DNA from 4 places in the Achromobacter sp. 1011791174 genome. Region 1 is predicted to be linked to each of the others. Evidence: predicted binding sites of a transcription regulator. Region 1 holds the regulator's gene; each other region holds the start of a gene.
The links. The regulator sigma-54, encoded in region 1, starts transcription at its own class of promoters, with help from an activator protein. The targets are predictions, from matches to a motif close to TGGCANGNAANCTGCTTT.
Positions count from the first base shown of each region.

Region 2: glnA (type I glutamate--ammonia ligase) is a predicted target of sigma-54. The motif match lies at 1,137-1,154, and genes of this name have one in related genera.
Region 3: atzF (allophanate hydrolase) is a predicted target of sigma-54. The motif match lies at 868-885, and genes of this name have one in related genera.
Region 4: AC6LJ5_RS02960 (TorF family putative porin) is a predicted target of sigma-54. The motif match lies at 927-944, and genes of this name have one in related genera.

Region 1 is NZ_JCBANH010000102.1:14,144-16,345, forward strand. It holds gene AC6LJ5_RS25540 (hypothetical protein) at 129-752, opposite strand; gene rpoN (RNA polymerase factor sigma-54) at 769-2,196, shown strand.
Region 2 is NZ_JCBANH010000021.1:12,180-14,381, forward strand. It holds gene glnA (type I glutamate--ammonia ligase) at 1-1,078, opposite strand, end outside; gene hemW (radical SAM family heme chaperone HemW) at 1,263-2,202, opposite strand, start outside.
Region 3 is NZ_JCBANH010000139.1:6,359-8,560, forward strand. It holds gene atzF (allophanate hydrolase) at 1-832, opposite strand, end outside; gene urtA (urea ABC transporter substrate-binding protein) at 1,212-2,202, shown strand, end outside.
Region 4 is NZ_JCBANH010000005.1:32,289-34,490, forward strand. It holds gene AC6LJ5_RS02960 (TorF family putative porin) at 70-822, opposite strand; gene AC6LJ5_RS02965 (hypothetical protein) at 1,274-1,876, opposite strand; gene AC6LJ5_RS02970 (3'-5' exonuclease) at 2,124-2,202, opposite strand, start outside.

The sequences.
Region 1 (2,202 bases):
GGTATGACGCGCGGCCCGCGGTTGCGCGAGCGTGGCAGGCCAGTATAGGAGCGGCTTGCTGGCAGCGCACTGAAATGCAAAAGCCGCCTGGACGGCGGCTTCTGGCGGGTTGCGCGGAAGGGTGTCGCTTATCGGGCGGGGCCGATGCGCGGCTCGACGTAGCGGTCGGCGCGCGGTTCGCGGCGCGGTGCGTCGTCGTCGCGGGAGCCGGCGCGGGGCTTGCCGCCGCCTTCCAGGATCTCGGCCTGACGCGCCACCATGTCGATCTTGGCGATGCGGCTGTGGCGGATTTCAGACAGCGAGCGGCGCAGGTCGCCCACGGTGAAGGGTTCTTCGCGGTCGCCCCAGGTCCAGCGCAGCACGCCCAGCGATTCGTCGGACAGCTGCGGCGCCAGTTCGGCCAGCACCTCGGTCTGCACCGGCGTGGCGCGGCCGGAGGCCAGGCTGGCGCTCAGCCAGGCGCGCAGCGCGAAGAAGACGATGAGGCTCCAGATGCCGACCCCGACCCACCACAGGTAGGGGCTGAACTTCTGCACCATGTCCATCGTGGGCTGGCCCAGCGAGTGCAGGAATTCGAAGCTCACGCGCTTGCCCGCGTCCAGTATCCAGTTGGCGACGAAATACCAGATGATGAGGGCGACGGCGATCACGATCGCGCGCAGGAGGAGTCTGGGAAGCGCAAGTTTGAGCAGGGTCTGGCCGATCAGGCGGCTATCCTGGCGAACGCGCTCGGGCGAAGTCTGATTCATCATGCAAAATATTGTACCTATGACCCGTCCGATTTTAGAACTGCGTCCCGGTCAGCATCTGACGCTGACCCCACAGCTGCAGCAATCGATCCGATTGTTGCAGTTGTCCACGCTCGAGCTGGAAGCCGAGATCTCGCAGGTGCTGGCGGACAACCCGCTGCTCGAGCGCGACGACGAACCCGTGGCGCCCGAGGCGCAGGCAGAGTCCGAACGCGAGTCCTCGGTGCAGGACGACGAGCCGGCGGCCGAGCGCGACGCGCCCATCGAGGAAATGCCCGGCTCCGGCGGGGTCTACCCAGACGAGGACGGCGGCCCGCCCGAGGCCGCCATGCCGGACACGCTGCGCGAGCACCTGCTGGGCCAGCTGATGCTGACCCGGGCGGCGCCGCGCGACGCCGCATTGGCCGCCCTGCTGATCGACGAGCTGGACGAGAACGGCTACCTGGGCTCGCCGCTGGAGGAAATCCTGGGCTGGCTGCCGGCCGAGCTGGAGCCGGATATCGACGAGCTGAAGGCGGCGCTGTCGCTGCTGCAGTCCTTCGATCCACCCGGCATCGGCGCGCGGGACATGGCGGAATGCCTGCTGTTGCAATTGCGCCACCCGGACATCACGCGCCTGCCCGAGGCGGCCGACCCGGCGGCGCTGGCCTGCGCCCGCGAGATCTGCGCCCGTCACCTGCCGCTGCTGGCCACCGGCAATGTCGCCCGTCTGTGCGCGGCGGCGGGGTGCGACGAAACCCGGTTCCGCGCCGCGCACGCCCTGATCCTGCGCCTGGAGCCGCGTCCGGGACGCGCCTGGACCGTGCCGGCCGCCGACTACGCCGTGCCGGACGTGATCGTGCGCAAGACCCGGCGCGGCTGGCAGGTCACGCTTAACAGCGCCGCCGTGCCGCGCCTGCAGATCAACGGCCTGTACGCGCAGATGCTGGGCAATCAGAAGGAATCGGCCCACGCCGGCCTGCAGGCCCAGCTGCAGCAGGCCAAGTGGATGATCCGCAACGTCGAGCAGCGCTTCGACACCATCCTGCGGGTGTCCCAGGCCATCGTCGAACGCCAGACGGCCTTTTTCAGCCAGGGGCCGGCGGCCATGCGACCGCTGATCCTGAAGGACATCGCGGGCGAACTGGGCCTGCACGAATCCACGATTTCACGGGCCACGACGCAGAAGTACATGCTCACCCCGTTTGGCACGCTGGAGCTCAAGCGCTTCTTCGGGGCGGGGGTGTCGACCGACGGCGGCGACGCCACCTCGGCCACGGCGGTGCAGACCCATATCCGCCAGATGGTGGCGGACGAGAATCGCGCCAAGCCCTTGTCCGACAGCCAGATCATGGAAAAGCTGGCCGACCAGGGCATCGTGATCGCCCGGCGCACGGTGGCCAAATACCGCGAGGCGCTGCGCATCGCGCCGGCGGCGCTGCGCAAGGCGCAGGCCTCGGTTCGCTGAAATCAG
Region 2 (2,202 bases), on a different contig from region 1:
CCTCGACGCGGCGGCCCTTCGGGTTGCCGACGTAGGGGATGCGGATCGAGGCCGAGCGGTTGCGGGCCGAGTAGGCCAGCTTGACCGGGGCTTCGTAGTGCGGAACCAGGCGCTTGTACGAGTTGGTGCCCGGGTTGGTGATGGCGTTCAGCGCGCGGGCGTGCTTGATGATGCCGCCGATGTAGTACAGCGCGAAGTCCGACAGGCCGGCGTAGCCGTTGCCCGCGAACAGGTTCTGGCCGTCCTTCCAGATGGACTGGTGCACGTGCATGCCCGAACCGTTGTCGCCGACGATGGGCTTGGGCATGAAGGTGGCGGTCTTGCCGTAGGCGTGAGCCACGTTATGAATGATGTACTTGGTGATCTGCGTCCAGTCGGCGCGCTGCACCAGCGTGCTGAACTTGGTGCCGATTTCCAGCTGGCCGGCGCCCGCCACTTCGTGGTGGTGCACTTCGACCGGCACGCCCATCTGTTCCATCAGCAGGCACATTTCCGAACGCATGTCCTGGAACGAATCGACCGGGGGCACGGGGAAGTAGCCGCCCTTGACCGAGGGACGATGGCCGGTGTTGCCGCCTTCGAAGTCCAGGCCGGTGGACCAGGAGGCCTCTTCCGACTTGATCTTGACGAAGGTGCCCGACATGTCGGTGTTCCAGGTCACGCCGTCGAACACGAAGAATTCGGGTTCCGGACCGAAGTAGGCGGTATCGCCCAGGCCCGAGGACTTCAGGTAGGCTTCGGCGCGCTTGGCCAGCGAGCGCGGATCGCGGTCATAGCCCTTCAGGTCCGAAGGTTCGACCACGTCGCAGGACAGGATCAGCGTCGGCTCTTCGCGGAACGGATCCATGTTGGCGGTGGACAGATCGGGGATGAGCAGCATGTCCGAGGCTTCGATGCCCTTCCAGCCGGCGATCGACGAACCGTCGAAGGCTTGCCCGCTTTCCAGCTTGTCTTCATCGATCGCGCTCGTGGGCACGGACACGTGGTGCTCGCGGCCCACGGTGTCGGTAAAGCGGAAGTCGACGAATTTGACTTCGTTGTCGGCGATCTGTTTCAGGACGTCTTTCGGGCTTGCCATGTCATCTCCATTAGATAAAAGGGTCGAGGGCGCTGCCGCTCGACTGGCATGAAAGAGGGAAGCAATAAGCGTGCCAGGTTTGGCCTCAGGGAATCCCCGGGGACAACGGCGAGTAAGAAGGAAAATGTAGCACCAATATGGTGCAAAAGATGGGGCATGAACGCCCCATCTTGGTGCTTTTTTGCTACAGGAACATTTCCTGCAGATCGTTCAGGAAGCGCCAGCCCAGGGAGGTCGCCTGCAGGCGGGTGGGATCGGCGTCTAGCAGGCCGCGTTTGGCCGCTGCCTCCAATTGGTGCGCGATGACGGCCAGCGACAGGCCGGTGCGCTCGCTGAACAGGGTCGCCGCCACGCCGTCCTTCAGGCGCAAGGCGTTCAGCATGAACTCGAAGGGCAGCTCGTCCGGCCCGACCTGTCGGCTTTCGGCCAGATGGCTGCCGTCGCGCGCGGCGGCGGCCTGCATCCAGGATTCCGGGTTGCGCAGGCGCGCCTCGCGCACGATGCGATCATGGAAAGACAGCTTGCCATGCGCGCCCGGACCGATGCCCAGGTAGTCGCCGAATTCCCAGTAATTCAGGTTATGACGGCAACGCGCGCCCGACCGGGCGTAGGCGGACACCTCGTAGCGCGCCAGGCCCGCCGTGGCCAGCTCGGTTTCGACCAGGTCCTGCATGGCGGCGCTGGTATCGTCGTCCGGCAAATCCTCGGGCGGGAACTTGGCGAACACCGTGTTCGGCTCCATCGTCAGGTGATAGAGCGACAGATGCTCGGTGCCGAAGGCCAGCGCCTGGCGCAGATCGTCCGTACAGGCCGCCAGCGTCTGGCCCGGCAAGGCGAACATCAGATCCAGGTTGACGCGCGACACGGCGCGCTGCGCCATCTCGATCGCGGCGCGGGCCTGGGCGGCGTCGTGGATGCGGCCCAGCTTCTTGAGCTGGACGTCATCGAAGCTCTGGATGCCCAGCGAAAAGCGCGTCACGCCGCTGGCGGCATAGTCCCGGAAGCGGCTGGCCTCGGCGGTGCCGGGGTTGGCTTCCATCGTGATCTCGGCGTCCGGCCACAGGTTCAGGCAGGCGCGCAACATCGCCAGCAGCTCGTCCAGCCCGGCGGCCGACAGCAGGCTG
Region 3 (2,202 bases), on a different contig from region 1:
CCTCGGCGTCGCCGTGGAACTCCAGCTTGTCCGGCACCGCGAAACGCGGCCGCGCCGGCCAGGGACGGGCCGTGCCGGCCGGCACGGGCCGCGAGTAGGGATCGCGCGCGTCGTAGCCGCCGGCGATGTCGGCCACGCGCAAGGCGTCGTCGACCGTCAAGGCGAACACCGACACGCAGTCCAGCGTGCGGCAGGCCGGCACCACGCCGGCGGCGCTGAGCCAGCCGCGCGTGGGCTTGAGTCCGACGATGTTGTTGAAGCCCGCCGGCACGCGTCCCGAGCCGGCCGTGTCGGTGCCCAGCGAGAACGCCGCCAGTCCGCGCGCCACCACCGAGGCCGAGCCCGAACTCGATCCGCCGCTGATGTACTCGGGCCGGAACGCGTTGGCCACCGCGCCGTGCGGCGAACGCGTGCCCACCAGGCCGGTGGCGAACTGGTCCAGATTGGTCTTGCCGATCAGGATGGCGCCGGCGGCGCGCAGGCGCCGCACCACGCCGGCATCCTCGTCGGGCGTGTAGGCGAACGCGGGGCAGGCGGCGGTGGTCGGCCAGCCCGCGACGTCGATGTTGTCCTTGACCGCGTAGGGCACGCCATACAGCGGCAGGCGCGACAGGTCGCCGTCCGCCGCCGCCAGCAGCCGCGCCAGTTCGTCCAGCTGGCGCGCCAGCGCCTGGCCGTCGACCCGCAGGATCCAGGCATTGTCGGCGGGCGCGTCCGGCGCGGCGGCGTGGCCGGCCAGCAGCGCCTCGGGCCGGGCGCCCGCGACATAGGCGGCCTGCCATTGCGCGATGGTCCAACCGGCGGTGTCGAACTGCGTTGCTGCGGCGTTCATGCTGGAATCCTCTCTGGTATGCAAGTACGGATTCCCAAGCAAGCGGCATGCCATGTCCGCGCCCGCAGCGCGTTTTCCCCCTGTTTCCCTGCCACGACATCCCGCGCGGCCACAAGGCGCGGCGCGCCGTCGCGGCGCCGGCGCGCACCAGCGCCGCGCAGATCACGCACCTGTTTTGTGCACGCGGCACCAGATTGAGCAAGCCGCTCCGCCGCATCGTTCCCGCGCCCCGCCCTTCCCGCCTACATATCGCGGCCCCGCCGCGCCGCCGCCTCCGGCGCGGCTGGCACGGGTCTTGCTTTGATGTCCTGGCGAGGCGCGGTACAGGCCCTGTCCATTTCATGCCGGCAATGCCGGCGCAACCTACCCAGGAGTCCCCATGAAACGCAGACTAGCCCTCAAGCAACTGACCGCCGTGAGCCTGCTGGCCCTGGCCGGCTGGATGCCCTCGGTCCATGCCGCCGAAGACACGATCAAGGTCGGCATCCTGCATTCCCTGTCCGGCACGATGGCGATCTCGGAGACCTCGCTCAAGGACGTGGCGCTGATGGCGATCGATGAGATCAACGCCAAGGGCGGCGTCATGGGCAGGAAGCTGGAGCCCGTGGTGGTCGATCCGGCCTCGAACTGGCCGCTGTTCGCCGAGAAGTCGCGCCAGCTGCTGGCGCAGGACAAGGTGGCGGTGGTGTTCGGCTGCTGGACCTCGGTGTCGCGCAAATCGGTGCTGCCGGTGTTCAAGGAGCTGAACGGCCTGCTGTTCTATCCGGTGCAGTACGAAGGCGAGGAACTGGAGAAGAACGTGTTCTACACCGGCGCCGCGCCCAACCAGCAGGCCATACCCGCCGTCGAGTACCTGATGAGCGAGGACGGCGGCGGGGCCAAGCGCTTCGTGCTGCTGGGCACCGACTACGTGTACCCGCGCACCACCAACAAGATTCTGCGCGCCTTCCTGCATTCCAAAGGCGTGAAGGACAGCGACATCGACGAGGTCTACACGCCCTTCGGCCATTCCGACTACCAGACCATCGTCGCCAACATCAAGAAGTTCGCCACCGGCGGCAAGACCGCCGTCATCTCCACCATCAACGGCGACTCCAACGTGCCCTTCTACAAGGAACTGGGCAACGCCGGCCTGAAGGCCACCGACGTGCCGGTGGTCGCCTTCTCGGTGGGCGAAGAGGAACTGCGCGGCGTGGACACCAAGCCGCTGGTCGGCCACCTGGCGGCCTGGAACTATTTCGAGTCGATCAAGACCCCGGTCAACACCGACTTCATCGCCAAGTGGAAGGCCTACGCCAAGGCCAAGAACCTGCCCAACGCCGCGACCGTGGTCACCAACGATCCGATGGAGGCGACCTACATCGGCATCC
Region 4 (2,202 bases), on a different contig from region 1:
CGCCCCCGCGCGGGACCGCCGTCGGCCCGCGGCCGGGCGGGGCGCGCCCCGCCGGCCGCCTTCGGTCCCTCAGAAGCTGCGCGCCACCGAGAACACCGCCCCCAAACGTCCCGACGGATGGCCGTACTTGGTCGGCAGCCAGTTGTCCTTGGTCGCGCCCACGGCCGCCAGGCCCAGCACCCAACCTTTCAGATCCTTGGTCACGCCCAGCTTGTAGTCCACGTAATGGCTGATGGAATCGCCATTCATGTTGGTCTGGTTCTTGAGCTTCTGATAGCCCAGGTGCCCGACCAGGCCCCAGCCGTCGCCCAGGTCGAAATTGGCGGTGCCGTCCAGGTACCAGGTGCCCTTGCTGTCGGGCGTGCTGAAGAAGTCGCCGGGCGTGTAGGAGTACTTCAGCGTGTAGTTGGCGTAGGTCGCGGCAAGGTAGAGATCGGTGTTGTTGTAGTTGCCGCCCTTGGGCGAGCTGGAACCCGGGTAGTAGTAGTGCAGCACCCCCGCGTCCAGCGTCAGGCCGCCGCCCACATCCCCCTTCCAGCCGCCGTAGAAGTCCATTTCCAGATTGCCGTCGGTGTAGACGAAACTGGACACATTGGAGTTCCAGTTCCCCAGGTAGAAGCCCGAGCTGTGGGTCAGGTCTATGCCCAGCTGCGCCGCAGGACGGAAGTCGGTCTGCGAATAACCACGGAAGCGGTAGTCGCTGACGATGGCGGCATTGCCGCTGAGCGAGAAGCCGCCGCCCAGATCGGTGGGCTCGGCTTGCGCGACCGCGGCGAAACATGCAGCGAACACGAGGGGCAAGGCTGGCAGCGTCTTCTTCATGGTGCGGAGTCCTGGTCGGATGAAGGGAGTCGGCGGAACGCCCACGGGGCGTTTCCGCCTGGCCGGCCGGCGCATCGGATCAATGGCGACGGCTCGCAGCTCTTCAAGCAAGGCCCGTGCCAGGTTTCAATCCGGTGGCGCCGCGCTGGCGACGGGCTGAACGCGAGGCCACGCGCACCAGAAGCGTGCCGCGCGGGCACGACTCCGCCCCTCCCGCGCATCAAAATGGGGAATGCGCGCCATGCTGGATCCAGCCCCGCTCCATGCCGCGAGTCGCCGCCCCATCCCTCGACAAGGTCCCAAAGGCGACATCCCAACAGCCATGGCCCGAGGACTCGGCCTGCGCGAGCGCCGGAAACGAAGCGGCCCCCGAACGCGGGAGCGTCGGGGGCCGGGCGGGCCAGGCGTGGAGCGCGGGTCGCGGCTACGCCGCAGGCGCCTGAAGCGCCGCTTAGTTGGCGGCTGGAGCCGTCGCTGGCGCAGGCGCGGCCGTGGGCGCGGGAGCGCCCTTGCCGTGGCGTTCCTGCATGCGGGCGTGGCGTTGTTCCATGCGCGCCTGGCGTTCCTTGAGCATGGACGCGACCTGGCTGCGCTGGGCGTCATTCAGGCTGTCCCAGACGGCCAGCCACTGATCGCGGGCCTGCTTCATCTGGGTGTCGAACTGACCGCGGTTCTGCTCGGACTGCGAGATCAGCGCGCGCGGGTCGAGCTTGCCGCTGTCCAGCTGCGCCTTGAGCAGGTCATGGCGCTTGGCGCCGGCGGCGCGCATGGCGTCGCGCAGACCGCGCTGGCTGTCCTGGGCCGTCTTGACCAGCGCCTGCTGCTTGTCGTCCAGTTTCAGCTGTTCGAGCTGCTTCTTGGACACGGGTCCCAGGCCGGGGAAATAGACGCCGTCATGCATGCCTTTGTGGAAGCCGTCGTGGCGGCCTTCATGCATGGCGTCCGGCGCGCCGCCATCGACCGGCGGCGCGGCAGACACGGCGCCCGCCCCCATCGCGCCGGCAACGGCAATGGCTAGAGCGGCCAGATTCGAACGTAGAGCGTAGCGGGACATCGAGGTCTCCTGAAATTGAAGAAAGCGAGACCATTGTGCGAGCGGCCCGGTTTCAGTCAGGTTTCGCCTACGCCCCTGCTTGTTTCAGTCAATTGCGTCCCGGATTTCGACATCCCAACCGCCTCAAGAAGCACGTGGAACGCCCCCATATGCCGATCATCCCCGATAGAGGCCGCACGGATCCGGCTTTGCCGGTCCGTAGCGGCGCCCCCTGGAGGGGGAAGCGCGCAGCGCTTCGGGGGTGGGCCTACCCTTTCCAGGCGTCCAGGTATTCCTTCCAGTGCGGAGCGTCACTGGCGGACAGCGTGTCGCGCACCAGGGCGATC